Catenulispora sp. EB89: one gene and its partner. The protein of the gene in region 2 binds, or shares a complex with, the protein of the main gene of each other region. Links are inferred from orthologs where the notes say so. Each region holds a gene or a part of one and is shown on either strand. Other genes may lie near its edges. The genes, in order: pcrA and uvrB.

Region 1 (15,404 bases), on a different replicon or contig from region 2:
CCGGCCTTGATCTCCTCGCGAATGCACTGGCGCATGTACGCCTCGCGCTGCTCGTCCTCGGGACGCGCCTGGTCGCGGACCACGGTCATGGCGTCGGCGATCGCCGCGAAGGAGTCGAGGGCCGAGAAAGTGCCGTCGGCACGCTGCTCGACGACGTCTTCCCACCAGCGTTCCGGGTCGTCGTAGCCGGCGGCGGTGGCCAGGGCGGCGATCGGGTCGGTGCGCTGGATGTGAATAAGCTCGTCGACGTGCCGGGACTCTTCTTCCTCTTCGTGTTGATGATCGCCGCTGGCAGCCTCGGCATCCTCGGGCTGATCCTCAGTTGCTTCATCCTTCGGGAGTACCGCGAATCGATGGCCCGAAGGAAGGTCGATGAACCGAATCGGAACCGCCGCCTCGATGCCCCAACGCATCGCGACCCATTCCGGTGAGAACTCGGCGAAGGGCCAGAACCCGGCGCGCGAGGGATCGGCGTCGGCATAGACCAGCAGCGCGACCGGCGGGCGCATCGCGGGATGCGCGGCGAGCGGGATCAGCGCGTCGGCCTCCGGCGGACCCTCGATGAGGATCGCGTCCGGCTTCAGCTCCGCCAGCGCCGCCGCGACCGCGCGCGCCGAGCCCGGGCCGTGGTGCCGGATGCCCAGCAGCGTCACCGGCCCTGCCGCCGCCGCGCCGCCGGCGGCCGGCGCCGCCTTGGTGGCAGTGTCCGGCATCAGGCGCTGACCTCGCGGCAGCTGCGGTAGAAGTCGCTCCAGCCCTCGCGGCCGCGCGCGACCGTCTCCAGGTACTCCTGCCACACCAGCTTGTCGGTCGAGGAGTCCTTCACCACCGCGCCGAGGATGCCGGCGGCCACGTCAGCGGGACGCAGCGTGCCGTCGCCGAAGTGCGCGGCCAGCGCGATGCCGCCGGCCACCACCGAGATCGCCTCGGCCGGGGACAGAGTGCCCGAGGGGGTCTTGAGCTTCGTCTTGCCGTCCTCGGTCAGGCCGCTGCGGAGCTCGCGGAAGACCGTGACCACGCGGCGGATCTCCTCGTGGGCCGCCGGGACCTCGGGCAGCTCCAGCGCCTTGCCGAGGGACTTCACGCGCTGGGAGACGATCTCGATCTCCTCCTCGGCGGTCCCCGGCAGCGGCAGCACGACCGTGTTGAACCGGCGGCGCAGCGCGGAGGACAGGTCGTTGACGCCCTTGTCGCGGTCGTTGGCAGTGGCGATGACGCTGAAGCCCTTCTCCGCCTGCGTCTCCTCGCCGAGCTCGGGGATCGGCAGCGTCTTCTCCGACAGGATCGTGATCAGCGTGTCCTGCACGTCGGCCGGGATCCGGGTCAGCTCCTCGATGCGGGCGATCGCGCCGGTGGCCATCGCGCGCATCAGGGGGCTGGGGACCAGCGCGTCGCGCGAGGGGCCGTGCGCCAGCAGCTGCGCGTAGTTCCAGCCGTAGCGCATCGCCTCCTCCGGCGTGCCGGCGGTGCCCTGGACCAGCAGCGTCGAGTCGCCCGAGATCGCGGCGGCCAGGTGCTCGGAGACCCAGGTCTTGGCCGTGCCGGGGACGCCGACCAGCAGCAGCGCGCGGTCCGTGGCCAAGGTGGCGATGGCGATCTCGACGATGCGCCGCGGCCCGATGTACTTCGGCGTGATGACCGTGCCGTCCGGCAGCGTCCCGCCGAGCAGATAGGTCGCGACCGCCCACGGCGAGAGCTTCCAGCGCGGCGGCTTCGGACGGCCGGAATCGGCGTCGGCCTTGCGCAGGGCCTCCAGCTCGCCGGCGAAGGCGTGCTCGGCGTGCAGGCGGAGAACGGTCGGCTGTGTCGCCTCGGCGGCAGCGGCGGTGTCAGACATGGAAGGCAACTTTCGGATTTCGGCAAGGTGGCACCCACTCAAGAGTCCACCTTGGGGGAAGGGTTCGGACAGAGTCCAGATCGTTGGACAGGGTCCGCCAGGGTTAAACGGAGTCCAGTTCGGCCAGCATCAGAGCCCGGTCCCGCAGCATCGCCGCGAGGTCGTCCAAGTCGTCGGCCCACAGCGGGAGCTCGGCGCGGATCTCCTCGGCCTTGGCCGCGACCGCGTCGCCGAACGACGGCGGCATCCAGCGGCCGGCCAGGTTGTCCATGCCGAAGAAGCGGGCCACGTCGTTGCGCGTGGCGTTCGGCAGGTAGGCCGGGATCGCGTCGAGCAGGGCCTGGCACACGGCGTCCGGCCAGGGCCGGCCCAGCCGGCTCAGGATGCTCGGGGCGCTGTGGATCGAGTACTGCGACCGGTGGCTCGCCACCACGCTCAGACACCAGCGCTCGGCGGCTTCGTCGGAGAGCAGTTCCAGCATGTCGTTGGAGGCGTTGACGGCGCAGAACGCCTCGGCCCAGCGGGTGTCCTTCTGGCGCAGCGTCGCCGAGCGCCAGCCGCGGTGGCAGGCGTTGGCCTCCCAGCGGTTGGCGGCCGTGGCGCGCATCAGTTCGGCGGGCGTCAGCTCGCAGTACTGCTCCCACGCGGACAGCGGGGTCGAGGCTATGAGGTCCTCCAGCCAGTACGAGGGCTGCATGCGGGCCAGCCGCCGCTCGTCCTCGGTCTGGACCCAGCCCTCGCCGATGCCGTCGCGGGTCTCGTCCTCGGTGGCCTCGTCCGGCTTGTCCTTCAGCGTGACCAGCACTTCGGCGTTCTTGGTGACCACCGTGACCCGCGCGTGCAGGCGGGCGACCATGCGCTCGGCGAACCGGGACGACGGCAGGGTGGCCAGCAGCCGGACCGCCTCGGCGCGCACCTGGCGCGATTTGTCGTCGAGGGCTGCTTCCAGGAACGGTTCGTCCTCCGGCCCGAGGCCCACGCCGAGCGCCTCGACAAAGGCCGCGCGGGTCTCGGCCGACAGGCCCCCCGCGCTCGACCCGATCTGCGTCCAGGCCTCTTCCACCAGCTCGCGGGCCGAGGCCGGGTCCTTGCCGCGGAACCACGTCAGGTAGCCGATGCGCTCGTGCGGCTTGTCGGACTGCCAGGCCTCCGGGTCCGGGGCCGCGGCGTAGCGGGTGAAGGTCGACCACTGCTGGTTCTGCTTGGCCAGCCAGGTACCGCGCGGGCCGGCCAGCTTCATCAGGTCGGCGCGGACCGCGATGCTGCCCCGGGCGTAGTCGAACAGCGGCGGCAGGAGCTCGGCGGGGGCGCGACAGCCGGTCCTGGCGGCCGCCCCCAGGTACTCCGGGAGCGCTTCGGAGCGGGACGCGACCAGCGCCGTCAGCCGGGCCGAGGTCGCGCTGGACAGCAGGGGACGCGCGTCCACCGCCGCCGACTTCGCGGCCGGCGCGGCGTCGTGGCCCGCTGCACCCTCGGTGACCTCTGCACCCTCGGCGTCCTGCTCGCCGACCAGCTCCGCGGAGTACGCCGAGCCGGCGTTCCCGGCCCGCCGCCACGCGCTCATGAGCGCGGCCGAGCTCAGCAGGGCGGCCGCGGGGCTGTCACCGGGCGCGGTGAAGTCTCCGGCGGCCGGCGGGGTGCGACGGTCGGTGCCGACCAGGGCCGTCGAGACAAGGTCCTGCCAGACCTCGGAGCCGGTCTGATTGGAGGCTTCGTTCATGGTGCTCACCGCGCTTCCGCCGAGTAGGAGATCCCCACAGCCTTCGCACTGATGTCCACAGATTGTGCACCACGCCACTGACAACTTAGGGGGTCGGTGGCAATACCCTGAAATTCCCTAATCACCGGGCCTCTACCGAGGCCCTTCGCAGGGCTCTTCGCTGATCCGTTCACAGCGCGACCGCCGCACCCTCGGCCCACACGGTGAGCGGTTCCAGCCCCGCGTCGGTGTACTCGCCGAACACCGTCACCGGATGGCCGCCGGAGACCGCGAGCAGCCGCCACAGGGCGCTCTCCTCACAGATCAGCGGGACGCGGCGGCCCTCGGCGTCGGCGAGTTCGCCGTCCCGGTCCGGGACCGCGTCCGCGATCACCACCGGCCAGCCCTCCTGCCACGGATCGGTGGCCAGGGCGCCGGCGAACGCGTCGGCGGCGGCCTGCAGGGTGCCTCCGGCCGGCGACGCCGGTGCGTCCCCGGGGTCGAGCTCCCCGGACTCCATCTGCGCCCGCAGCGGAAGCACTTCGGAGTGGAACACCATCTCGGCCCGGTAGACCGCGCCGACCGGCAGCGCGAGCGTCGGCGCCTGCTGCATGGCGCCGAACGCCAGCAGCATCGATATCCGGCCGCTGTCCGCGCCGCGCAGCCAGATCCGGCGCTCGGTGAGCTTGTCGGCCGCACGGTCCCGGGAGCCCAGGACGTGCCAGCGGTCGGCGACGCGCTCGCCGTCGCGGCGCACGGCGTCGGCGTCCACCGAGATCCCGATCCGCCGCCGCACGGTGTCCTGCATCGCCGGCGGCAGGTCGGGCAGCCGGGTCCAGGCCTGGCACAGCAGGTGCAGCCGGGCGAACTCGGCCAGGACGGCGTCCGGCCAGGCGTCGCCGGAGGAGGAGCGCGCGGAGGTCAGGGTCCGTACCCGGCCCGCGACACCCGGCGCCTGCGCGTCCACCAGCCGCTTGGCGACCGGGTCGACGGCGCCGTAGGACAGCGTCCCGGAGTCGCTGATGCCGGCCGCGATCTGGTCGGTGAGCCAGCGGTCGAGGTCGGCCAGGCCGTTGCCGATCCGCTCGGCCCGCTGCGCGGCGCGCTTGGCCGCCCCCTCGGGATCGGCGGCGGCCTTCTCGGCCTTGGCGGCACTGCGGGCCGCGGACTTCTCGGCACGGTCCCGCCGGGAGTCGGCCCACGCCTCGACCCGCTCCGGCGGCGCCTCGGCGGCGGCGATCGTGTCGGCCGCCCACAACAGCAGCAGGCCCAGGGCGTGCTTGCACGGGAACTTCCGACTGGGGCACGTGCACTGGTAGGCGGTGTCCGAGTCGGCCACGGAGACCGTGACCTGGTACGGCTTGCTCCCGCTGCCCTTGCAGTCCCCCCACAACAGCCGCTCGGCTTCCAGGTACCCGGTGCCCGACCACGGGCCCGGAACCCCGAGCTTCGCACCCGCCTTCTGCGAGGCGGCGTCCGGGGCCAGAGAGTTGACCTGGGCGGCGGTCCAACGTTCTGCCATGCCCCGCACACTATTTCAGGGCACCGACAGGCGGGTGGGGCTTTGTGACGGCGGCGCGGTTCGGTGGGGCGGAACAGCCCGCGCTGCGCGTCAGACAGCGCCCGCCTCAGGCCGCGTGCGCGAGGTTCGCGTCCACCCAGTCGATGATGTCCTGCGTCGGCGTCCCCGGCGTGAAGATGGCCACGACCCCCATCTCCTTCAGCGGCTCGAAGTCGGCCTCGGGGATGATGCCGCCGACGAACACCTTGATGTCGGAGGCGTCCTTCTCCTTCAGGATCTCGATCACCTTCGCGCACTGCGTCATGTGCGCTCCGGACAGGATCGACAGGCCGATGGCGTCGGCGTCCTCCTGGATCGCGGTGGCGACGATCTGGTCGGGCATCTGGTGCAGCCCGGTGTAGATGACCTCGACGCCGGCGTCGCGCAGGGCGCGCGCCACCACCTTCGCCCCGCGGTCGTGCCCGTCGAGGCCGGGCTTCGCGATGACGACGCGGACCGGGGCTGACTGGCTCATGGCGGCTGCCTCCATTGGGTGTCCACGGGAAGATCTTCTTTGATCGCCCATAACCGGTTCACACAGTAGCCGACCTGGGATGGCGGCCTGGACCGTCCCGCGTTGTGACGGTCCGCACAATCTCCGTGAGGATCATCGGACTTCCTGCGAGAACGCCAGTGAACCATGTGCAAAGGGCGCGCAAAGTCCACCGAACCGTTGTCCGTCCAGCCCTCGAGGCGCTAAAGTCGCGACTCGATAACGGCGCTGTCCCCGCTCCGTTTGATGATCGGCTGTCCCACGTTCCCAGGAGGTATTGGCCGTCATGGGAAAACATGGTTCGTCCCATTGGGATACCGACTGGGAGTCGGCCATAACGCCTAACGGCGAGGACAGCCTCTACGGTTCGACGGACGGCTACCAGGCCGTCAACGACTGGTCCGGGGTTTACGAGGTCCCGTCGCAGACCGGCTTCTATGAACAGGCCACGGTCTACGACTACGAGGACGCCACGACACGGCAGCCGGTCATGGACCAGAGTTATTACGAATCGGTGTACGCGGCGTACTCGGCGCCGCAGCAGGCCCACCAGGCCGAACCCGCCCACCACACGCCGCACATGCCCGCCCAGCCCCTGGTCCCCGCGCAGCCGACGGCGCCGGAATCGAGTCCCACGTGGGACGGCCCGGGGTGGCAGGATCCGTACGCGCAATACGCGCAGCCGCACTACGAGCAGCAGCTCCACGAGCAGCACCACGCGTCGCAGCAGCAGTACGAGCAGCAGCACTACGGTCAGCAGGCGTACGAAGTCCCGCAGGCCCCCCAAGCCCCGCAGTACGGCGGGCCGGGCGCGCACGGCGCGCAGCCGCAGTACGAGGACCACAACTTCCACCACCCGGACTTCGACACCGGCACGTTCGAGGCCATCTACGAAGCCCCGGGGTCCACAGAGGCCGCCTACGACCTCCTGCCGGACGGTGAAGGCGCTTACGACGCCTACGAGGGCGAATACGACGACGCGGACTACGCCGCGGACTACGCCGTCGCGAACGAATACGAGGACGACGCCGAGGACTACGCCGGCTACGGCTACGACGACCCCGACGGCTACGTCGACCCGAGCACCTACGACGACCCCGACGGCGGCGAGGAAGCCCCCCTGCGGAGCCGCAGCCGCTCCGGCGGCACTCCCCCGGCCCGCCCCTTCGGCAGCCGCCCCTCGCGGCCCTCTGTGGCCCTCCCCGGCCGCCGCACCCTGCACGCGTTCACCTCGACCCCGGCCGCCGTCGTCGGCGTGGCCGCCGTCGCGGTCGCCGCGGTCGGCGGGCTCCGCCTCCCCTCGACGCACACCGAGCCCGCCGCCGACGCGGCGAGCCCGGCCACGCCGACCAACGGCCTGGAGCAGAACCTGCTCCAGATGCGCGCCGCCAGCGCCAACCTCGCCGACCGCGCGACGCGCAGCGAGCAGCGCAGCGAACTGGTGCAGCAGCAGGCGCTGGAGAAGCAGCGGCTCGCCGAGATGGCGCAGAAGTTCTTCCTGCCGGTCCAGGACTACGTGCTGACCGCCGGCTTCGGTCAGGCCGGCGACCGCTGGGTCAACCTGCACACCGGCCAGGACTTCGCGATACCGACCGGCACCAAGGTGGTCGCGGTCACCGACGGCACGGTCACCGAGTCCGGCTGGGCTGGCGCGTACGGCTACCGGGTGGTGATACAGCACCCAGACGGCAGCCAGACCTGGTACTGCCACCTGAGTGTGATAAAGGTCCGCAGCGGCAAGGTCTCAGCCGGCCAGATCATCGCCCTGTCCGGCGACACCGGGAACACCACCGGGCCGCACCTGCACTTCGAGTACCACCCGCCGGGCCCCGCCGACCCCGCCAACGGGGTGCCGGGCGCGTCCACGGCGGTGGACCCGATGCCGTTCCTGCGGGCGCACGGGTTGATTTAGCGGAACACGACGACGCGTCGAAGGGCCCGGGTTTCCCCGGGCCCTTTCGTCACGCCTCGATGCGGCCCCGCTCAGAGCTTCTGCACCGGAGCCATCGTCAGCAACAGCGTCCGCACCCCCGACGACCCGAAGTCGATCGTCGCCTCGTCCCGCTCGCGGCCGCTGACCGCGACCACCGTGCCCATGCCGAACGAGTCGTGGATGACGCGGTCGCCCGGGTCCAGCGAGATCACCTTCACCGGCCCCTTGCGCTGCTGGAAACCACGCGTCGTGCCGCGGCGGTCACCGAACGGCGAGCGCTCGGCGGTCTTGGGCTCCGGCGCCGTGCGCTCCCACTCGACCAGGTTCTCCGGGATCTCGCCGAGGAACTTCGACGGCGGGTTGTACTGCGGGGCGCCCCAGGCCGAGCGGTAGACGGAGCGGGAGACGTACAGCTGCTCACGGGCGCGGGTGATGCCCACGTACGCCAGGCGGCGCTCCTCCTCCATCTCCTTCTTGTCACCCATGGAGCGCATGTGCGGGAAGACGCCGTCCTCCATGCCGGTGAGGAACACCACCGGGAACTCCAGGCCCTTGGCGCTGTGCAGGGTCATCAGCGTGACCATGCCCTCGTGGTCCTCGCCGTCCGGGATCTGGTCGGAGTCGGCGACCAGGGCCACGCGCTCCAGGAACTCCGGGAGCCGGCCCTCAGGCTGGGCCTGCTCGAATTCCAGGGCCACGGCCAGGAGTTCGCGGAGGTTCTCGATGCGGGTCTCGTCCTGCGGGTCGTCGGAGTCCTGGAGCTCCTGCAGCAGACCGGTGCGTTCCAGTATGGCTTCCAGGACGTGTGCGGGCCCGTACTCGGCGGCCAGCTCGCGCAGCTCGTCCATCATCTGCGTGAAGCCCTGGACGGCCTTCACCGAGCGCGCGGCCAGCGCCGGCGCCTCGTCGGCGCGGCGCAGGGCGTCGGCGAAGGAGATGCGGTCGCGCGCGGCCAGCCGCTCCAGCGACTCCTCGGCCTTCTCGCCGATGCCGCGCTTCGGCGTGTTCAGGATGCGCCGGACCGAGACGATGTCGTCCTCGTTCGCCAGCGCGCGCAGGTAGGCCAGCGCGTCGCGGACTTCCTTGCGCTCGTAGAAGCGGACGCCCCCGACCACGCGGTAGGGCAGGCCGACGCGGACGAAGATTTCCTCGAAGACCCGGGACTGCGCGTTGGTGCGGTAGAACACCGCGACGCCGCCGTACGTGGTCTCCTTGGCGTCGGAGAGACGGTCGATCTCCTCGGCCACGAACTGCGCCTCGGAGTGCTCGTCGTCGGCGACGTAGCCGGTGATCAGCTTGCCGTCGCCGGAGTCCGTCCACAGGTTCTTCGCGCGGCGGCCCTTGTTGTTCTCGATGACGGCGTTCGCCGCGGACAGGATCGTCTGCGTGGAGCGGTAGTTCTGCTCCAACTTGATGACCTTGGCGTCCGGGTAGTCGCGCTCGAACTCGATGATGTTGCGGATCGTCGCGCCGCGGAAGGCGTAGATCGACTGGTCCGCGTCGCCGACCACGCACAGCTCGGCCGGGGGCAGCTCCTCGGCCGCCGCGCCCGCGTCCTCGGCCGGGCCGCCGCCGACCAGGTCGCCGTCCGCGGTGCGCTTCTTGTGCTGCCCGACCAGCTCCTTCACCAGCTGGTACTGCGCGGTGTTGGTGTCCTGGTACTCGTCCACCAGGATGTTGCGGAAGCGGCGGCGGTAGTGCTCGGCGACCATCGGGAACGCCTGGAGCAGGTGCACCGTGGTCATGATGATGTCGTCGAAGTCCATCGCCTTGGCGGCGGTGAGCCGGTCGGAGTACATCCGGTAGACCTGCGCGAGCTGGCGCTCGGCCTCGGTCTGCGCACGGCTGGAGAAGGTGTCGTGGTCGACCAGCTCGTTCTTGAGCTTGGAGATCTGGCCGAGCATCGAGCGCGGCGTGGTCTTCTTCGGGTCGATCTCCAGATCGCGCAGGACCATGGTCATCAGGCGCTGGGAGTCGGCGGTGTCGTAGATCGAGAAGTTGCTCGGCAGGCCGGCGGTCTTGGCCTGGGCGCGCAGGATCCGGACGCAGGCCGAGTGGAAGGTCGAGACCCACATCAGCCGGGCCCGCGGGCCGACCAGTTCCTCCACCCGCTGGCGCATCTCGGCGGCGGCCTTGTTGGTGAAGGTGATCGCCAGGATCGAGCCGGGGTGCGCGTGCCGCTCGCCGACCAGGTAGGCGATGCGGTGCGCGAGCACGCGGGTCTTGCCCGAGCCGGCGCCGGCGATGATCAGCAGCGGTCCGCCGGCGTGTAGGACGGCCTCGCGCTGCGGCTCGTTCAGGCCGTCGAGGAGCTTGCGCGCGGCGGCCGACTCCTCCGGCGGGACCCACGCGTCCTCGGGCTCCTCCCAGCCGTCCCAGCCCGCGCGCTCGGCGTCGGCCTCGTCGGCCCACGCCGGTGGTTCGGGCAGCGTGCGGTCGGTGTGCCGCTCCTCGCCCGACCCTCGCTGCTCCCGGATCTCGTCGAGCATCGGAAACAACGGCAGGGCACCTGGGGCGAAGAGGGAAGAACTCACTCCAGAATTTTCGCAGACCGCACCGACAACGCGGGACCGGTCGCCGAGATGGGGCGGTCACCTGGGATGATGCGCGTGCCGTCGGCCGCGGGCGGCCGGTGCGGCCGGTGCCGACCCCGCGAGCGGCGCCCGAGCGATGGCCGAGCGACAGCACGAGCGATGCTTCGGAACCCGGAACACCTGCGGCACCCTCGGCGTTGCGCCTGGTGGTGAGCACCCCGCTCCCGCCCGCAGCCACGCCCGGTACCAGGAGCCCTCATGCCCGACGCCAGCGCCGACCCGTCCCGCGTCCTCGTCGTGACCGCGCATCCCGACGACGTCGACTTCGGCGCCGCCGGCACCGTCGCGACCTGGACCGACGCCGGGATCGAGGTCACCTACGCGATCGTGACCAGCGGCGAGGCCGGGGAGGCGTTCCCGGACACGCCGCGCTCGGAGGTGGCGGCGCTGCGCGAGGCGGAGCAGCTCGCGGCGGCCAAGTGCGTCGGCGTGACCGACGTCCGCTTCCTGCACTGGCCCGACGGCCGCCTGACGCCCTCGCTGGAGCTGCGCCGCGACATCTCCCGGGTGATCCGGCAGGTCCGCCCCGACCGGATCCTCATCCCGTCGGCCGAGCTGGACCTGGAGCGCATCTACGCCTCGCACCCCGACCACCGCGCCGTCGGCGAGGCGGCCATCGCGGCGGTCTACCCCGACGCGCGCAACCCGTGGGCGCACACCGAACTGCTGGAGGTCGAGGGCCTGGAGCCCTGGACCGTCCCGGAGACCTGGGTGATGTCGACGAAGAACGCGGCGCGGGCGGTGGACATCACCGACGTCTTCGAGCGCAAGGTGGCGGCGCTGCAGGCGCACGCCTCGCAGACCGGCGGGCGCCAGGACCTGGAGGGCATGCTGCGCTCCTGGGGCGAGGGCATCGCGCTGCGGCTCGGGGTGGGCGAGAACCGGATCGCCGAGGCGTTCCAGGTGGTCGACACCCGCTGAGCCCGCGGTCGTTCACAGAGTTCTGAATCGCCGTTCTGAATCGCCGCGCCGCTGATTCACAGCAAGCCGTCGGTGCAAGCCTTCACAGCACGTCGGCCACGGCTGCCGCCACCCGCTCCGCCGCGTCGTCGGACAGCTGCGCACCGGTCGCGGTGACGACGTAGAACACGTCGACCGCCTCGGCGCCCAGCGTCGAGACGCGCGCCGAGCGCACCGAAACACCGGTCCCGGCCAGCGCCGAAGCGACGCGGTACAGCAGCCCCGGCGCGTCGCGCGCCTTGACCTCCAGCACGGTCGCCGAGGCCGAGGCGCCGGGCAGCACGGCCACGCTCGGCGCGGCGACCAGGCGGTTGCGGCGCTCCCCGGCGTCCCGGCTGGCCAGCCGCGCGGCGACGTCCAGGGTGCCGGCGAGCGCCGCCCGGACGTCCTCGCGCAGCCGGTCCTGCAGCGCGGTGCTCCAGTCGGCGGCGACCACCCAGCGCTGGACGTTGACGCCGTCGACGGTCTCGGTGGTGGCGGCGCGGATGGTCAGGCGGTGCAGCGCCAGCACGCCGGCGACCGCGGCGAGCAGGCCGATGCGGTCGGGCGCGGCGACGGAGACGGTCTGCTCGTCCTCGAGGGCGACGACGAGGCCGTCGGCCGCGGCGCGGCTCCGGACGGCCAGCTCCGCCGAGCGCGCCGGATCGGAGGGCTCGGCGACCGGCGGGTCGAAGCCGAGCAGCGCGGCCTCGGCACGGACCGTGAGGCTGCGGTAGAGGCCGGCACGCCAGGGGTTCCAGGCCGCCGGGCCGGTCGCCTTGCTGTCGGCCTCGGAGAGCGCGCGCAGCAGGCGCAGCGCTTCCAGCCGCGGACAGGGCAGCTCGGCCAGCGCGGACAGCAGCGTGTCCAGGGTGGCCGGGTCGTCGGGATCGCGCGCGGTGGCCAGGTCGGGCAGCAGCAGGTGGTGCCGGACCAGACCGCTCAGGGTGCTGACATCGGTGGCGTTGAACCCGAGCGCCGGCGCCAGCTCCCGGGTCAGCTCGGCGCCGACCTCGGAGTGGTCGCCGGGCAGTCCCTTGCCGATGTCGTGCAGCAGCGCGGCGACCAGGAGCAGGTCGGGCCGGTCGACGCGGCGCGCGAGGTCGGAGGCCGCGACCACGGTCTGGAGAGTGTGCCGGTCGACGGTGTGGATGTGCAGGCTGTTGCGCTGTGGCAGGGACCTGATACGGCGCCATTCCGGCAGCAGCGCGTGCAGGATGCCGGAGCGGTCCAGGGCCTCCCAGACCGGGATCAGGCCGGACCCGGAGCCCAGCAGCGTCACGAACGCCTCGCGGGCCGGCCGGGGCCAGGGACGCGGCAGCGGCGCGGACTCCTCGGCGAGGCGGCGCAAGGTGTTCGGCGCGAAGGAGAGTCCTGATTCGGCCGTCGCGGCGGCGGCGCGGAGCACCAGGGCCGGGTCCCGCGCGGGGGCGGCGGCGCGGGCGAGGTAGGCCTCGCCGTCCTGCTCGACGACACCGTCGGCGACCGGGCGCCGGACCGGGCGGCTGGCCGGGTTGCGGGCCGCGAGGGCCGCGTCGACCTGGCGCCAGGCGGCCTCGGCGGCGTAGGAGATGGTGCCGGCGGCTTCGGCGACGCGGCGCATCAGGAGGTCGGCGTCGGTGGTGTAGAGCTCTGCGAAACCCGCCCGCGGGCTGTTCGTCTTCGCCGCACGCGAATCGGCGGCCTGATCCTCGAACGAGGCGATCACCGTCGCGTCCCCCGCGGAACCGAGGTCCGCGGCGAACAACTCGTTGTCCTCCAGCGGCTGGGTCAGGGCCCTGTCATCGTCGTCGCCCAGCACCCCGGCCGCCCGCAGCACGGCCGCGACCCCGTCCTGCTCCTGCAGCAGCAGCCGGTCCAGCGCGCGCCCCGACACCCCGTGCAGCGCGTCCCGCACGTCCAGCAGGAACTCCCGGGCCCGCTCCGGCGCCCCGTGCGGCACGTCCACCAGCCATGTCGCCGAGATGAAGCGCAGCATCGTGGAGTCGCGCAGGCCGCCGCGTGCCTCCTTCAGATCGCCCTCCAGCCGGTACGCCAGCTCGCCGTGCCGGGCCAGCCGCGCCGCGTACTCCTCGCGCAGGTCCCCCAGGCGGCGCGGGGCGTCGCGGCGCCAGTCGGCGAACACTCCCGCGCGGACCGCCGCGACCAGGTCCGCGTCCCCGGCGACCAGCCGGGCGTCGAGCAGTCCGGCGGCCACCGCGAGGTCGGTGCGGGCCAGGTCCAGCGCCTCCTCGACGGTGCGGACCGAGTGGTCCAGCTTCGCGCCGGAATCCCAGACCGGGTACCAGATCTTGTCGGCGACGCGCGCGACGTCCTGCGGGGTCAGCGACGCCACGTGCAGGAGCACCACGTCCAGGTCCGAGCCCGGGGAGAGCTCCTGGCGGCCGTAGCCGCCGACGGCGACCAGGGCGACGCCCGGCTCGCCGGGCAGCAGCGAGGCCAGGAACGCGTCCGCCGCGTCCGAGCGCGCACGCCGGACGGCCGGCCCGATCTGTTGATCGGGCCGGCCATCGACTCCCTCACCGTGCTGGTCCACGTGGTTCTCCACTACAGCGCCGGGCCTCCGCGCTCACCGGTCCGGACCCGGACCACCTCGTCGACCGGGGTGACCCAGACCTTGCCGTCGCCGATCTTTCCGGTGACCGCGGCCTTGACGATGACGTCCACCAGGTCGGCGGCGTCCTCGTCCTCGCACAGCACCTCCACCCGCAGCTTCGGCACCAGGTCGACGGTGTACTCCGCACCGCGGTAGACCTCGGTGTGGCCGCGCTGCCGGCCGTAGCCGCTGGCCTCGGAGACGGTGATCCCGTGGACGCCGAACCGCTGCAGCGCGTCCTTGACCTCCTCCAGCTTGAACGGCTTGAGGATCGCCGTGATCAGCTTCATGCCTTCACACCCTCCGTGACGTCGATGTCGGCCTTGCCTGCCTTGTCGGCCTTCCCGGCCTTCTCGGGCTTGGCGGTCGCGGACTCGGCCGCGGCTGCGTCACCCGCCGCGCCCAGTGCGGTGCGCAGCGAGCCGGCCAGCCGGCCCCAGTCGTACGCGGTCTCCGAGTGCTCGGTGCTGTCGATGCCCTCGACCTCGGCGTCCGCGCTGATCCGCATCCCGATGGTCTTGTTCAGGATCCAGCCCAGGATGAAGGAGACCACGAAGGAGTACCCCAGCACGATCCCGGCACCCTCGCACTGCGCGAGCAGCTGGTCGATGCCGCCGCCGTAGAACAGGCCGGCCTTGGCACCGTTGGTGTAGCCGGAGACCATCTCCTTGGTGGCGAAGAAGCCGATCAGCACGGTGCCCAGGATGCCGCCGACCAGGTGGACGCCGACCACGTCCAACGAGTCGTCGTAGCCCAGCTTGTTCTTCAGGTTGATCGCGTAGCAGCAGACGAAGCCGGGGATCAGACCGACGAACATGGCGCCCAGCGGCGAGACCGAGGCACAGGCCGGGGTGATCGCGACCAGGCCGGCGACCGCGCCGGAGGCCGCGCCCAGCGAGGTGAACGTGCCGTGTTGGATCTTCTCGGCGATCAGCCAGCCGATCATCGCGGTACAGGTGGCGACCTGGGTGTTGATGAAGACCATCGACGCCTGGCCGTTGGCGCCCAGCGCGGAGCCGGCGTTGAAGCCGAACCAGCCGAACCACAGCAGTCCGACGCCGAGCATCACGAACGGGACGTTGTGCGGCCGCATCGGGTCCCGCCCGAAACCGACGCGCTTGCCGAGCACCAGCGCCATCGCCAGACCCGCGGCGCCGGCGTTGATGTGGACCGCGGTACCGCCGGCGAAGTCCATGACGTGCAGCTTGTAGTTGATGAAGCCGTTCGGCGAGAACACCCAGTGCGCGACCGGGAAGTAGACCAGGGTCACCCAGCCCGCCACGTAGACGGTCCAGCCGACGAACTTGGTGCGGTCGGCCAGCGAGCCGGAGATCAGCGCCGGCGTGATGATCGCGAACATCAGCTGGAAGCAGACGACCGCGATGGTCGGCACTCCGGTGGCCCCGTAGAGCGACCCGCCGTTGCTGGAGCCGAAGCCCTGGCCGATGTCGTGCAGGGCCCACTGGTGCAGACCGCCCCAGAAGCCGTTTCCGCTGCCGTCCCCCGAACCGACGTTGCCGAAGGACACGGACCAGCCGTACAGAACCCACAGCACGGTCACCACGGCGATCGCGATGAAGTTCATCATGAGCATGTTCAGGACGCTCTTCGCGCGGACCATGCCGCCATAGAAGAACGCCAGCCCCGGTGTCATGAGCAGCACGAGTGCTGAACTCGCGAGCACCCAAGCGGTGTCACCATTGCTGAACGCGGATGGCATCGCTTCTCCCTCACCTGATTCGACGGACGATG
Region 2 (15,366 bases):
GTGTGCAACGGGATCTCACCGGGGATCTCATCGGTGAGCGCCGGGGAGTCCTCGTCGAGGATCGGGGAGACAGCCGAGGTGCAGAAGCTGCAACGCCGGGCCCGCGCCGGTATCTGCTGCAGGCACTCCGGGCAGGCGCGCTTGGCATGCGACAGGTCGTGGTGCGGGTTCAGCTCCTCGGTGATCTTGTTGACCGGCAGCACGATGAGGAAGTACAGCGTCGCGGCGGTGAGCAGGAAGCTGATGCCGGCGTTGATGAACGTCCCGTAGGGGAACGTCGTCTTGCCGAGCGTGAACACCTTCTTGCTGTAGTCGCCGATGCCGCCGGTCGCCCAGCCGATCAGCGGTGTGAGGAACGCGCCGGTGAACGCGGTGACCAGTGTCGCGAACGCGGCGCCGATGACCACGCCGACGGCGAGCCCGACGACGTTGCCGCGCACGACGAATTTCACGAAGCCGTTCATTGACCCCCCTGGGTCTGGACAGGATCCTGACGAAACGTGCGCGCGGCAGCATGCCACATTCAGTGGACACCTGTGAAAACCGGGACGCCAGCAGGGGTTTTCACCCCTGCGGCTGCTGCTCCGGCCGCTGCTCCGACTGCTGCTCCGACTGCTGCTCGGGCAGCTCCTCGGACTCCGCCGCGGGCCCCTCCATGGACGCCGCCACAGTGCCTGCCTCGGGCTCCTCCGCGGCCCCTTCCGCGTCCTGCGCGCGCCGCGTGCTCCACAGGCTGGTCACCGTGGTGATCGCCAGCACGCCGATGATGACGCCGAGCGAGGTGGCGATGCCGATGGTCGGCACGGTGACCGGTCCGACGTGCTCGACCCCGGAGCCGTGCAGCGCCTCGAAGACCATCTTCACGCCGATGAAGCCCAGGATCACCGACAGGCCGTAGGACAGGTGCACCAGCCGGTCCATCAGCGCGCCGAGCAGGAAGTACAGCTGGCGCAGGCCCAGCAGCGCGAAGGCGTTGGCGGTGAAGACGATGTACGGCTCCTTGGTCAGACCGAAGATGGCCGGGATCGAGTCCAGGGCGAAGAGCAGGTCGGTGGAGCCGATGGCGACCATGACGATCAGCATCGGGGTGAAGCGGCGGTGGCCGTCGACGTGGCTGACCAGCCGCGCGCCGTCGTAGTCGTCGGTGGTGCGCACGGCGGTGCGGACCCGGCGCAGCAGCCGGTTCTCCTTGAACTCCTCCTCGCCGCCGTGCCCGGTGGCCAGCTTCACCGCGGTGTAGACCAGGAAGGCGCCGAAGACGTAGAAGATCCAGCTGAACTGGTTGATCACGGCGCTGCCGACGCCGATGAAGATGCCGCGCAGCACCAGCGCCATCACCACGCCCCACAGCAGCACCTGGGACTGGTAGGCGCGCGGGACGCGGAGTTTGGTCAGGATGATGACGAAGACGAACAGGTTGTCGACGCTGAGGCTGTACTCGGTGATCCAGCCGGCGAAGAACTCGCTGCCGTAGCGGTGGCCGGTGAAGTACCAGACTCCGACGCCGAACAGGATGCTGGCCGCGACGATGCCGGCGACCCAGACCGCGGCCTCGCGGGTCTTGATGGCGTGCGGGTACCGGATGCCGTGCCACAGGTCCAGGCCGACGGCCACGGCCAGGACGGCGATCGTGGCGATCCAGACGGTCAGGGTGACGTGCATGGCGGGACTCCTCCGGCGTTGTCAGGGCGTGCACAAGCGCCGAAAGTCTTCTCCACCTGGAACCCGCGAAACCGCAGGTCAGGCCGGGGGGCCGGGAGCCGGGGGCTCCGTGATGACGACCCGTCCGATTGAGGAGTACTCCCCTTCGATGCTTCCATGCTCCCAGCTGGCGGGCCGATCGTGCAAACCGACGGCCCGACCCCTCGTCCGGCGGGCGCCGATCTGCTTTGATGGAGCCGGATCTTTGTGGTGTAGACCACATGGCCGAACTGCACCACGCCGCACCGCATCGAGGGAGAAGCCCATGGAGTCCCTGCCGCCGGAGCTGTCGCCGACCGGATACCTCGCCGAGGTGCGCCGGGTCCTGGAGCACATCGAGAAGACCCAGGCCGACGCGGTGGTGGCGGCCGGAGCCCTGATCGCGGACTCGATCGCCGCCGAGGGCGTGCTGCAGGCCTTCGGGACCGGGCACTCCGAGGCGCTGGCGATGGAGGTCTCCGGGCGTGCGGGCGGGTTCGTGCCGAGCAACAAGCTGGCGCTGCGCGACCTGATCCTGTTCGGCGGGGAGCCGGTGGACCTGCTCGACGACCCCAAGGTCGAGCGGCGGGAGGGGCTGGCGAAGCGGATCTACGAGCTGGCGCCGGTCGAGCCGCAGGACGTGTTCGTGATCGCGTCGAACTCCGGCGGCAACGGGGTGATCGTGGAGATGGCCGAGCACGTCACCTCCCTGGGTCACAAGCTGATCGCCATCACCTCCCTGGAGCACACGTCGCGCATCACGTCGCGCCACTCCTCCGGCAAGGTGCTCAAGGACTTCGCGGACGTGGTGCTGGACAACGGCGCGCCGTACGGGGACGCGGTGCTGCCGCTGCCGTCGTTCGGCGCGAACGTGTGCGGGATCTCCTCGGTGGGCAACGCGGTGCTGGCGCAGATGGTGATCGCCGAATCGGTGCGCCTGCTGGCCGAGCGCGGTGTCGAGGCGCCGATGTACCTTTCGGCGAACGCCACCGGCAGCGACGGCCACAACGACGCCTTGGAGGCTCGGTACGCGGGGCGGATCCGGCGCTCGGCGTCCTGAAAGCGGCAGCGACGCACCACTGGCATCGCACCAATAGCCGCAACTTTGTGCGCCCACCCGTCTCCCACCACCACCCGTTATGGAGACGCTTCGCGTCACAATCGCATTGGGATGGAATAGATCACCACCGGTTCGCCGCTCTTCGTTAGGCTGGACGTGAACCGCCGGACAGCCACGACAAGACGGATGGGGTGCTTCACAGTGGTCGCGCGCAAGGATCCGAAGGCTCTCTACGAGCTGGCGCCCGGCACTCCGGGCCTGGCCGGCGTCGTGTTGCTGCACCAGATGGAGGGCTTCATGGACGCCGGCGGCGCCGGCCGCCTGGCCTCCGAGCACCTGCTGGACCAGTTCGACCACCGCCTGGTGGCGTCCTTCGACGTGGACCGGCTCATCGACTACCGCAGCCGGCGCCCCACGATGACCTTCGACAAGGACCACTACGACCACTACGAAGACCCGGCCCTGGACCTGCACCTGCTCACCGACGGGGCGGGCAAGCGCTTCCTGCTCCTGGACGGCCTGGAACCGGACCGCGAGTGGGAGCTGTTCGCGCTGGCGGTCCGCAGCCTGGTCGAGCACTTCGACGTGAGCATCACCGTCGGCATGCACGGCATCCCCATGGGCATCCCCCATACCCGCCCCCTGGGCATCACCGCGCACGCCACCAACCCCGGCCTGGTCGACACCACGGACCAGCCGGTCCTGGACCGCCTCCAGGTCCCCAGCAGCGCGGCATCCCTGCTGGAGTACCGCCTCGGCGAGTGGGGCCACGACGCCGCCGGCTTCGCGGTCCACGTCCCGCACTACCTGGCCTCGTCCCTGTATCCGCAGGCTGCGATCCGCCTCCTGCGCGCGGTCTCGGAGGCGACCGGCCTGGTCCTGCCGGACGTCGAACTCCGCGACGCGGCCCGCCGCGCCTCGGAGGACATCGACCGCCAGGTCCAGGAGTCCTCGGAGGTCGAGGACGTGGTGCGAGCACTGGAGCGGCAGTACGACGCGTTCAACGTGACGGATCGCAAGAACCTGCTGAGCGACAACGACGGCAAGATGCCGACCGCCGATGAGCTGGCGGCGGAGTTCGAGCGGTTCCTGGCCGACCAGGACGGGCCGCCGCCGAGCCCGTGAGGCGGTGGGCTTCAGGCAGCAGCCAGAACCCTGATTCAAGTGGATGAGAGGCCGCCGCGCCCGACATGATGGTCGGATGCGGCGGTCTTTGCGGTACATGGACGCGGTCAAGCTCTTGGCCGGCGGCGAGAACCAGCTGGTCAAGCTGCTCGACGAGGCGAGCGCCACGATGCTGCTCGGCGCCGGGGTCTTCGACCTCTTCGAGGCGCGTGAGCAGGCGCTGCGGCTGCTGGCGAAGGTGCTCGACAAGTTCGGGGAGAAGCTGCGCGGGGTCGATCGGCTGACGCGGACCGAGCGGATTCACGCGGCGCACGAGATCATACGGACTACTGCGTACTTTGATGCCCTCGGCGAGGCGATGGGCGAGTTCCAGCGGGCTGAAGCGCCGCGGTTCTCAGCCGCCGAGCAGACATCGCTGGCTCTCACCACCGATGCCAACCTCGGCTGGCGCGATCTCTATGTGGAACTGAGCGAACGGAATCTCTTCTCATTACCGCTGTGGGACAACACCTCGGTGAGGATCTTCGCGAACCTCTCCGAATACTTACACAAGCACCTGGTGGGATTGGCGTTCTGGGACGCGCTCGACGAAACCGAGCAAGACCGTCTCGCCGGGCTCCTGGCGGATCGAGTGCCTCGCGAGGCGGCGGCGCGCTATGAGGAGAGCTTGAGGCGCCTGTCGACGGACTGCCCCGAGTTCGGAGTCTGGGTCAACCTCCAAGCCCACGCCACGACCCGCGAACAGCTGGGCGCCGGTCTGGCCGATCTGGAAGCACTGCTGGCACCGCTCGCCGCCGAATCCGCGGCACACCACCAGGAGTCCGTCGCCCGCAGCTACCGCGCGGCTCTTGCCAAGCCGATCATCGTCACCGACGGTCCGGACTCCCACCTCACGCTACCATCGCTCGGCGAGGGGTACATCGACCACAGCTTCCGACTCGCGTTCGCCGGCCTTCCCAAGGGCCGGAGCTGGCACGAGCACAAGCTCCGCCAAGACCTGCCCTCGCTGCTGAGTTCTTACCTGATGTCCGAGGACGCCCTGAGCACGCCGATGCTGATCCTCGGCCAACCGGGCTCCGGCAAGTCCGTCCTCTCGCGCATCCTCGCGGCCCGCCTGCCGACCGAGTACTTCCTGCCGATCCGGGTCGAGCTGCGGCGTGTCGACGCCGAAGGCGATCTGCAGGACTACATCGAGTCCGCGATCCGCGAACAGACCGGTGAGCGCGTGCAGTGGCCCCGGTTCGCGGCCGCCGACCCGAACCTGACCCCGGTGGTGATCCTGGACGGCTTCGACGAACTCCTCCAGGCCACTGGCGTCGCCCAGACCGACTTCCTGTTCCGGATCGAGCGTTTCCAGGAACGCGAACGCGACCAGGGCCGCTCGGTCGCGGTGATCGTCACCAGCCGGACGGCAGTCGCCGATCGGGCGACGATTCCGGCCCACACTCCGATCATCCGCCTGGAGCCCTTCGACGACGAGCAGATCGCCGCGTGGGTCGACGTCTGGAATCGGTCGAACGAGCCCTCACTCATGGACCGCGGCGTGCAGCCGTTGTCCCTCACAACGGTACTCCGCTACCGCACGCTCGCCGAGCAGCCGCTCCTGCTGCTGATGCTGGCTCTGTACGACGCCTCGGACAACGCGTTGAGCGCACTGGATCCCGGCGTCAGCCTGAGCACGGTCTACGAACAGCTGCTCAAGGACTTCGCCCGCCGCGAGCTGATGAAGGACCCGGACGTGACCGACCTGGACCGCCGGGTCGAGCAGGAGCTGCTGCGGCTGTCGATCGTCGCCTTCGCGATGTTCAACCGGGGCACCCAGTGGATCGACGCGGAAAGCGTCACCGCGGACCTGGGCAGTCTGAACATCTGGAAGGCCGAGCGCACCCCGAACACCATACGTTCGACGCTCACCGCGGGCCAGCAGATGATCGGCAGGTTCTTCTTCATCCACGACGTGCGCGCGACGCGTGACGGCGAGGAGATGCAGACGTATGAGTTCCTGCACGCGACCTTCAGCGAATACCTCATCGCGCGGCTCGTCGTCCTCCTGCTCGACGAGCTCGCCGCGCAGCACCTCGCCTCGGCCTACGCGATGTCCGCCACGATCAACGACACGCTGCTCTACACGTTGTTATCATTCGACGCCCTGGCGGCCCGGGCGCCGATCGTCGACTTCCTGGCCGAGCTGACGGCCCAGCGCGACCCGGAGGTCCGCCAGGCCATGGCCGAGGTGGTCACGACACTGTTCCACAACAGCCTCATGGAGCGGACCGACCACACCTTTGCCGGCTACCAGCCGGTCGTCACGGAAGTGGTGACGCGCGCCGGAAGCTGGCACGCGAACCTGTTCCTCCTCATGGCCATGACCCGGGGCCGCATCAGCATGCGCGAGATGTATCCCGACCAGGGCTACGGCGCGGTCAACCAATGGCGCCGGTTCGTGAACCTGTGGCGAAGCTGCGTACGCGGCGAGGGGTGGAACGGCCTCGCCGACTGCCTGACCGTGGAGCGTGCATGGATCGACGAGCACCAGGACATCGTCATCCGCTTCGGACTTCCCGGCGTCGTCGGGGGCAGGCCCGACATGAAGTGGCCGTACCACTTCGCGGGATCACAGTGGCAGAACGGCGGACGATGGAATTCGCACTCCCACGGCGCATTGACGCTGCGGGCGAACTTCCTCGCGGACCGGCGCCTGGACATGGCGATGCACAACATGATGCCGATAGCCGACGCACTGCCGACTCTGGCGAACACCCTCTACAACACAGCGGACGGCCGGCTCGTGACAGCGAGCGCGCTGTTGACCGCAGCGCTCGTGGCGCCGTACACCTCCAAACCCGCCGACGACGCGCTCCTCGATCTCGCGAACGCGCTTCCGGACGTCCCGTTGCGGCTGCCGCAGAACGAGGCGTTCACCTTCAACGCACTCTGCCTCGGCCTGTTCATCAACGCGGTTGAGCTGAACAGGGTGTCGGCCGACACCCGTGATCGGCTGGAGGCGCTGGCGATCGAGATGTACAAGACGTGGGGTGACTCGCGACGAATCCGCAAGCTCTACAGCCGCCTCGCCGCCCTTAAGGCTAAAAAACCAGCTCCGCCAACCCCCGCAGCGTCTCCCCCTCCCGAGCCGTCACCAGCAGCGTCGTCACCGGAGACTCCCGCCACGCCACCAGCCGCTCCTTGATGCGCTCGGGCGGCCCGACCAGCGAGATCTCGTCGGCGAAGGCGCTCGGGACCGCCATCACGGCCTCGTCGCGCTTGCCGTCGAGGAACAGTTCCTGGATGCGGTCCGCCTCGGCTTCGTAGCCCATGCGGACCATCAGGTTCTTGTGGAAGTTCGCGCCCTTGGCGCCCATGCCGCCGATGTAGAAGGCCAGGGCGCCCTTGATGGGCCACAGGGCCTGCTCGATGTCGTCGGCGGCGGCGCCGGTGAAGGCCAGGTGGACCATGGCGGTGATCTCGAAGCCGGCCTTGGCGCCGGCGATCTGGTCGGCGTAGACCTCGGGGCGTTCCGGGACGTAGTACAGGGGCAGCCAGCCGTCGGCGATCTCGGCGGTCAGCGCGACGTTCTTGGGGCCTTCGGCGCCGAGGAAGAGGGGGAGGTCCTTGCGCAGCGGGCGCAGGTTGGTGCGCAGGGGCTTGCCCAGGCCCATCGAGTCCGGGCCCTGATACGGCAGGGGGTAGTACTCGCCGTCGTTGGCGACCGTCTCGCGGCGCAGGACCTTGCGGATCACCTCGACGTATTCGCGGGTGCGCGCCAGCGGCTTCGGGTACGGCCGGCCGTACCAGCCCTCGACCACCTGCGGGCCGCTCAGGCCCAGGCCGAGGATCACGCGGCCGCCGGAGAGGTGGTCGAGCGTGATGGCGTGCATGGCCGTGGCGGTGGGCGTGCGGGCCGCCATCTGCGCGATGCCGGTGCCCAGGCGGATGCGGCTGGTGCTGGCCGCCAGGTACGCCAGGGGGGTGAACACGTCGGAGCCCCACGACTCCGCGGTCCAGACGGAGTCGTAGCCGAGGTCCTCGGCCTGGCGCGCTAGGCCGACCCAGTCGTACGTGGGCGGGGTGGAGGCCCAGTAGCCGAGTTGGAGGCCGAGCTTGAGGTCCGCGGTCATGGGGGCTCCTCGCCGGGGGCTGGGACGGAACTAGAACACGTTACAGTAATGGGGCAGCAGAGTGCAGCCTACGTGCGCTCGCTGCTGCTTGCCAGAGGCGAGAGCTCGTCGTAGGTGAACACGGGAGGAGCGCTGCCTTCGTGGACGTCGCGGATGAAGGCGTCCTGCGGGAGGACCCAGCCGGACTCGTGGAAGATCCGCTTCACGGCATCGCGAAGGCCGGAGTCGGCGCGCGCCTTGGTGACCCAGTCCTGCGGGGAGTCGAACAGCCGGCGTAGACGCGCTGAGCGTTGCAGGAGCTCGGCAAGCAGCGCGGTCTGGGCGCCGGGGAGGCGCGGCTTTCCGGCCGCGTCGGCGAGCACGCCTGTGGCGTTGGCGTACAGGTACGCAGCGTCCAGCCGCTCCCCCGACGGCAGCGTCATCGGGAAGTCCGCGTCCGCGCCGGACAGCAGGACCCTGCGGTAGCGGGGCAGCTCGGTGGCGTCCACGGCTTGGAGCTGGTCGGCGTCCAGGAGGGTCAGGACCACTTCCGCCTCGCTGCCGGGACCGGCGGGGTCGACGAACGGGGAGTTGGCCACATAGCCGTTCCGCGCGACATGTGCTGAGACGCCGACGCCGAGCCCTGATACGCGCAGCGTCGTCATCGGGACGACTGCGGGCAGGCCCAGGCGGCTCAGCTTGTGGTGCAGCTGGCCGGGTGCGGCGTTGGAGCCGACCGCGATCACCGGATGGCGTTTGCCGGTCGACGGTCTGCCGGCCTGGTCGAGTGTGTCGTCGAGAGTCGCGCCGCCGTCAACGAACCAGTTGCCGAGGTACTGCCGTGCCACCGGCGTCATCGCAAACAACTGCGAACCGCTGAGCAACGCGGGCCCGCCGATCGTCCGGCCGGGATAGCTGAGCGGGTCCAGGGCCGGGACGCCGGCCATCCCCAGCGCCGCCAAGCTCACCAATTGCGCCCCCGCGCGTTCGCCACCATCACCGCGAACGGCGGGATGAACGCCGCCACGACGCTCATCGCGATCGCCAGCCCCGGCGAGAACAGCCGGACGACGGTCCACGCGAGGATGACGAGCACCAGGCAGGTCCCCATCATGATCAGGTAGACCTGCTCACGCGTCCGCTGTGACAGCGGCGAGCGGTCCTCCGGCCAGTCCTCGGGCTCCTCGACGGGACGGTACGGCGGGATGTCGCGCCCCGGCTGCCAGTGCGGCCCCTGCCGGATGTGGCGTGCCACGACCACCGCGTCGACCAGCGCGGCGAGCCCGACGACGGCACAGAAGACGACGAAGCCGACGGCGTGCTGGGTGATGAAGAAGACCACCCCGCCGATCGCACTGGCCAGCCCGATCAGAGCCATCGCCAGCCGCATGCGCAGCGGGCTGCGCGCGTGCATGGGCTCGTCGCCGCTGCGGATCCGGTGCGGATCGAACTTGGCCATCGCGATGTTTCGCTCCTCTCTTCCAGAGTAATGCCCGGTGGAGAGGCGGGGATATCACCGACACACCTGGCCGCCGCGGTCGCCGTCGCCGCGGTCGCCATGGTCGCTCACCGCAACCACCACCCCATCAGCCACGCCGAGCCGCTGCTCAAAGCCGAGCATCAGGCACCGCCACCGCCGCACCGCCGCACCGCCGCACCGCCTGGCGACCTTGCCGGTCTCCCTCGAGCATCGCCACACCGAAGCAGCCCAGCCCAGCCCCAACCACCCGCCCGACACGCCAAAGGCGGCCCGCAGCAACCTCCCGCCGCAGACCGCCCCAGCGCGCCGACATGCCGTCCAGCTCCCAGAGCCCAACCGCCGGCCCCTACCCCATAGCCGCCTGCATGGCCCGCAGCTCCTTCTTCAGCTCCCCGATCTCGTCCCGGAACCGAGCCGCCAGCTCGAACTGCAGCTCCGCCGCCGCCGCGTGCATCTGCTGCGACAGGTCCTCGATCAGCCCCAGCAGCTCCTCCGCCGGCTTCCCGGCCACGTCCAGGGACCGCATGGTCCCCTTCGACGCGACGCCCGGCACCGGGGCCTTGCCCCGCGACTGCTGCCGACCGGAGCCGCCCAGCAGCTCGGCGGTGTCGGCGTCCTCGCGGGCCAGCAGGTCGGTGATGTCCGCGATGCGCTTGCGCAGCGGCTGCGGGTCGACGCCGTGGGCCTCGTTGTACGCGATCTGCTTGTCCCGGCGGCGGTTGGTCTCGTCGATCGCCAGCCGCATCGACGGGGTGATCGTGTCCGCGTACATGTGCACTTCGCCGGAGACGTTGCGGGCCGCGCGGCCGATGGTCTGGATCAGCGAGCGCCCGCTGCGCAGGAAGCCTTCCTTGTCCGCGTCGAGGATCGCCACCAGGGACACCTCGGGCAGGTCCAGGCCCTCCCGCAGCAGGTTGATGCCGACCAGGACGTCGTACTCGCCCATCCGCAGCTCGCGCAGCAGCTCGACGCGGCGCAGCGTGTCGACCTCGGAGTGCAGGTAGCGGGTGCGGACGCCGCGTTCCAGGAGGTAGTCGGTCAGGTCCTCGGACATCTTCTTCGTCAGCGTCGTGACGAGCGAGCGCTCGTCGCGCGCCGCCCGCGCCTGGACCTCGGCGACCAGGTCGTCGATCTGGCCGTGCGTCGGCTTGAGCACCACCTGCGGGTCGACCAGGCCGGTGGGCCGGATGATCTGCTCGACCGGGGTCTTGGAGAGCTCGTCGGCCTGCTTGGCCAACTCGTACGGGCCCGGCGTCGCCGACAGGTACACCGTCTGCCCGACCCGCTCCTCGAACTCCTCCCAGCGCAGGGGGCGGTTGTCGATCGCCGAGGGCAGCCGGAAGCCGTGCTCGACCAGCGTGCGCTTGCGGGAGGCGTCACCCTCGTGCATCGCGCCGATCTGCGGGACGGTGACATGCGACTCGTCGATGACCAGCAGGAAGTCCTCGGGGAAGAAGTCGATCAGGGTGGACGGCGGGGATCCGGACTCGCGGCCGTCGATGTGCCGGGAGTAGTTCTCGATGCCGGAGGTGAAGCCGACCTGGCGCATCATCTCCAGGTCGTAAGTGGTGCGCATGCGCAGCCGCTGCGCCTCCAGCAGCTTGCCCTGCTTCTCCAGCTCGGCCAGCCGGTCGGCGAGTTCGATCTCGATGTTGCCCAGCGCGCGCTCCATCCGGTCCGACCCCGCGACGTAGTGCGTGGCCGGGAAGACCCGCAGCTCCTCGTCGACGGTCAGGATCTCGCCGGTGACCGGGTGCAGCGTCATCAGGCGCTCGACCTCGTCGCCGAACATCTCGATGCGGACCGGGTGCTCCTCGTAGACCGGGAAGATCTCGACGGTGTCGCCGCGCACCCGGAACGTGCCGCGGGTGAAGGCCAGGTCGTTGCGCGCGTACTGCATGTCCACGAAGCGGCGCAGCATCTTGTCGCGGTCGTGCTCCTCGCCGACCCGCAGCCGCACCGAGGCCTTCAGGTACTCCTCCGGCGTGCCCAGGCCGTAGATGCAGGACACGGTCGAGACCACGACCACGTCGCGCCGGGTCAGCAGCGAGTTGGTGGTGGAGTGCCGCAGCCGCTCGACCTCCTCGTTGATCGAGGAGTCCTTCTCGATGTAGGTGTCGGTCTGCGGGACGTACGCCTCGGGCTGGTAGTAGTCGTAGTAGGAGACGAAGTACTCGACCGCGTTGTTCGGCAGCAGCTCGCGGAACTCGTTCGCCAGCTGCGCGGCCAGCGTCTTGTTCGGCGCCATGACCAGGGTCGGGCGCTGGACCTTCTCGATCAGCCACGCGGTGGTGGCCGACTTGCCGGTGCCGGTGGCACCCAGCAGCACCACGTCCTTCTCCCCGGCCTCGATCCGCCGGGCCAGCTCGGCGATGGCCGCCGGCTGGTCGCCGGCGGGCTGGTAGTCGCTGACGACCTCGATCGGCGCGACGGTGCGGGTGAGTTCGGACAGAGGGCGCATGGTTTAGAGATTACGCGGCGCCTCTGACAAGCACCGGAAGGTCCGCGGAAGCGGGCTCGGCGAGAATCGCCTCATGTCACACGCGCCACTCCTGATCCTGGTTCACAGCCCGTTGGTGGGACCCGCGACCTGGCAGCCGGTCGCACGACTGCTGCGCGACCGCTACGACGTACTTGTGCCGAGTCTGCACGGCATCGCCACCGGTCCCGGGCCGTACGCGCGCCGAATCGCCAGGGAGGTGGCGCGAAACGCGCACTTCGACGAGATCGTCCTCGTCGGCCACAGCGGCGCCGGCGCCTACCTGCCCGCGATCGTCGACGCCGTAGACGGTCGCGTGACCGGCATCGCCTTCGTCGACGCCCAGCTCCCCCGCCCCGGCCTGAGCGACTTCGACGCCTCCCCGCCGGACTTCCGCGAAGCCCTGACCGCGATGGCCGACGACGGCATGCTCCCGCCCTGGAACCAGTGGTTCGCACCGGAGCTCATGACAGAGCTGATTCCGCATACGGAGCAACGAAAAGCCTTCCTGGCCGAGCTCCATCCCATCGCGCTCGCGTACTTCCAGGAGCCGGCTCCGCCCACCGAGTCCTGGTCCGCAACGCAGTGCACGTACCTCCAACTCAGCGAGGGCTACCGCGAGCAGGCCGACCGCGCCGCAGCCCTCGGCTGGCCCACGACCCGCCTGGACGCCGACCACCTCGCCGTCTTCACCGGGCCCGAACCGGTCGCCGACTTCTTGTCGGAGTTCGTGGAGACGCTTGCCAAGCGCTGATCCCTGTTCAATACTGCGCACTAGCGCGCGCCAGCGGTCTAGACCACGCACCTTTCGCTCAAAACCATGCACCGCTCCCACCTAGTGAACCTGGCAGGTCCATGCGACCCATGCGATCCCTCCGTATCCTCCCGGCGGCCGCCCTCATCGCCGCCGTCGTCCCCGTCTCCCTGGTCACCGCGCCGCACACCGCGCGCGCCGCCACCGCCTCCGGCCCGCCGCAGACCATCCCGGCGGTCCGCGCCTGGTCCGCAGGCTCCGGCTCCACCTCCTACACGTGGACCTCGGCGAGCCGCGTCGTCATCGACCCCGCGTACGCCGCGCAGCTCCAAGGCGACGCCAGTACCTTCGCCGCCGACCTGTCCGCCCTGGAAGGCCGCACCGTCGGCGTCGCACAGGGCACCGCAGGCCCGGGCGACATCGCCCTGACCCTCGGCGGCAGCCAGCCCTCCGAGGGCTACACCATGACCGTCGGCGCCGGCATCTCGATCCAGGGCAGCACCACCACCGGCGAGTTCTGGGGCACCCGCACCGTGCTGCAGCTCCTGCACCAGGGCCCGACGATCGCGGCCGGCACCGCGACCGACTCTCCCGACAAGTCCGAGCGCGGGCTGATGCTGGACACCGGCCGCCGCTTCTTCGACGTGGCGTTCGTGGAGAACCAGATCCGCGAGATGTCCTACCTCAAGATGAACTACCTGCACCTGCATCTGTCCGACACCTACGGCTTCCGGCTGGAGAGCACCACGCACCCGGAGATCACCTCCGCGCAGCACTACTCCAAGCAGGACATCGCGAACATCATCGCGTTGGCGAACCAGTACCACGTGACCGTCGTCCCGGAGATCGACATGCCGGGCCACATGGACGCGATCCTGTCCGCCGAGCTGGGCATCGGCCACGACTACCGGCTCAAGGACAGCAGCGGCAACGCCAGCAGCAGCTTCATCGACCTGACCATCCCCGGCGCCCGGCAGCTGATCAGCGACCTGATCACCGAGTACGAACCCTTGTTCACCAACAGCCCGTACTGGCACCTGGGCGCCGACGAGTACGTCACGAACTACAGCTCCTACCCGCAGCTGCTCACGTACGCCCAGCAGAACTACGGCGCCAACGCCACCGCGAAGGACACCTTCTACGGCTTCGTGAACTGGGCCGACGGCATCGTCCGGGCCGGCGGCAAGACGATGCGGATGTGGAACGACGGCCTGAAGTCCGGCGACGGCACGATCACCGTGAACCCGGACGTCGTCGTCGAGTACTGGAGCAACACCGGCCTGTCCCCGCAGCAGGTCGTCGACGCCGGCCACAGCATCGCCAACGAGGCGTACACCCCGACGTACTACGTCTACGGCGGCCCGAAGCCGGACACCACGTTCATGTACGAGTCCTGGAACCCGGACCTGTTCGACGGCTCGACCACCATCAGCAACGCCGCCGCCAACCTCGGGTCCCTGATCCACGTCTGGTGTGACAACCCGGGCTCCGAGACCGAGGACCAGACCGCCGACGGCATCAAGTACCCGATGCGCGACCTCGCGCAGATGACGTGGAACTCCCCCAAGCTGGTCGCCACCTATGCCGCCTTCGTCCCGATCATGGACGCCGTCGGCCGCAACCCGCTCTACCCGAAGCCCTCCATCGCCGGCGACCTGGCGCAGGGCAAGCCGACCACCGCCTCCAGCATCGAGACGCCGAACTTCCCGGCGTCCGACGCCACCGACGCCGACCTGAGCACCCGCTGGTCCAGCCAGTACGTCGACCCGACGTGGCTGCAGGTGGACCTGGGCTCGGTGCAGACCGTGAACCGCGTGGTGCTGGCCTGGGAGGCCGCGTACGGCAAGAACTACCAGATCCAGCTGTCGAACGACGGTACGACCTGGACCACCGTCGCCACCCGCACCAAAGGCACCGGCGGCACGGAGACCCTCACCTTCCCGAACGCCACCGGCCGCTACATCCGCATGGACGGCACAGCGCGCGGCACGCAGTGGGGCTACTCGCTGTGGGAGTTCGAGGTCTTCGACGACACGAGCGCGTCACTGAACGGCACCCACACCATCACCACCGGCGGCCAGGCCCTGGACGACCCCGGATCCTCCACCGCGACCGGCACCCAGCTCATCACCTGGGTCCTGCACGGCGGCAGCAACCAGCAGTGGACGTTCGCCGAGCAGCCCGACGGCTCCTACCAGCTCACCAACGGCGCGTCCGGGCTGTGCCTGGACGTGACCGGCAGCTCCGCGGCGGCCGGCGCGGCCGTGATCCAGTGGACCTGCACCGGGAACGCGAATCAGCACTGGAGTGTCAAACCACTGACCGGCGGCGGCTACACGATCGCCTCGGTGAACAGCGGCCTGCTGCTGACCACGGCTTCCACGGCGAACAACGCGCTGGTGACGCAGCAGAACGACAGCGGCAGCGCGTTGCAGCACTGGTCGATCATCTGAGCGGGCGACGCAGCACTCGGACCACTCGGACCACTCGGACCACTCGGACCACTTGGATCACTCGGATCAGAGGTCGAGGGCGTACCGGTTGAGCGTCCGCCCGGGAATCGAGCCTGAAGGCACGACTCCCACCCGGATGAAGCCCCTCGCCTCGTAGAACGGCTCGGCGTTGGGGTCCGCATCGAGAACGACAGTGCGGACCCCGATGCCGCGCGCGGTTTCGAGCATGTGCTGGAGC

What was found.
Region 1: the proteins of uvrB (region 2) and pcrA are in contact, whole or in part, in a crystal structure (PDB 7EGT), measured with the Thermus thermophilus proteins. The link is inferred for Catenulispora sp. EB89 from one-to-one orthologs. Residues at the interface, in WP_096411307.1 of Thermus thermophilus: Glu23, Leu25, Arg26, Asp27, Gly28, Glu29, Arg30, Phe31, Arg55, Glu326, Asp327, Phe328, Glu379, Ser382, Gln383, His398, Gly400, Arg401; in WP_096412145.1 of Thermus thermophilus: His654, Arg656, Phe657, Gln666, Asp668, Glu669, Lys680, Arg681, Leu682, Ser683, Lys685, Tyr686, Ala687.

Annotation. Positions count from the first base shown.
Region 1 is NZ_JBGCCU010000002.1:439,023-454,426, forward strand. Bases 7,294-10,317 are described here. They hold pcrA (DNA helicase PcrA), read right to left. Parts: upstream 10,013-10,317; coding sequence 7,574-10,012; downstream 7,294-7,573. Other genes in these bases: ABH920_RS05500 (peptidoglycan DD-metalloendopeptidase family protein), read left to right, coding at 7,294-7,502; ABH920_RS05510 (PIG-L deacetylase family protein), read left to right, coding at 10,316-10,317. In the rest of the region: ABH920_RS05475 (DUF5682 family protein), read right to left, coding at 1-713; ABH920_RS05480 (AAA family ATPase), read right to left, coding at 713-1,837; ABH920_RS05485 (DUF5691 domain-containing protein), read right to left, coding at 1,941-3,557; ABH920_RS05490 (SWIM zinc finger family protein), read right to left, coding at 3,727-5,058; ABH920_RS05495 (cobalamin B12-binding domain-containing protein), read right to left, coding at 5,165-5,572; more of ABH920_RS05500, read left to right, coding at 5,877-7,293; more of ABH920_RS05510, read left to right, coding at 10,318-11,038; ABH920_RS05515 (ACT domain-containing protein), read right to left, coding at 11,121-13,592; ABH920_RS05520 (P-II family nitrogen regulator), read right to left, coding at 13,604-13,942; ABH920_RS05525 (ammonium transporter), read right to left, coding at 13,939-15,372. UniProt on the Escherichia coli protein: A helicase with DNA-dependent ATPase activity. Unwinds DNA duplexes with 3'-5' polarity. Translocates on single-stranded DNA with 3'-5' polarity. Initiates unwinding more efficiently from a nicked substrate than double-stranded DNA.
Region 2 is NZ_JBGCCU010000039.1:6,622-21,987, reverse strand. Bases 9,347-12,332 are described here. They hold uvrB (excinuclease ABC subunit UvrB), read right to left. Parts: upstream 11,904-12,332; coding sequence 9,789-11,903; downstream 9,347-9,788. Other genes in these bases: ABH920_RS46120 (alpha/beta fold hydrolase), read left to right, coding at 11,977-12,332; ABH920_RS46130 (DUF6343 family protein), read right to left, coding at 9,347-9,421. In the rest of the region: ABH920_RS46165 (MscL family protein), read right to left, coding at 1-464; ABH920_RS46160 (TerC family protein), read right to left, coding at 565-1,662; ABH920_RS46155 (sugar isomerase domain-containing protein), read left to right, coding at 1,967-2,740; ABH920_RS46150 (proteasome assembly chaperone family protein), read left to right, coding at 2,942-3,865; ABH920_RS46145 (NACHT domain-containing NTPase), read left to right, coding at 3,942-7,055; ABH920_RS46140 (LLM class F420-dependent oxidoreductase), read right to left, coding at 6,952-7,983; ABH920_RS46135 (hypothetical protein), read right to left, coding at 8,052-8,930; more of ABH920_RS46130, read right to left, coding at 8,927-9,346; more of ABH920_RS46120, read left to right, coding at 12,333-12,675; ABH920_RS46115 (family 20 glycosylhydrolase), read left to right, coding at 12,786-15,128; ABH920_RS46110 (GNAT family N-acetyltransferase), read right to left, coding at 15,195-15,366. UniProt on the Escherichia coli protein: The UvrABC repair system catalyzes the recognition and processing of DNA lesions. A damage recognition complex composed of 2 UvrA and 2 UvrB subunits scans DNA for abnormalities.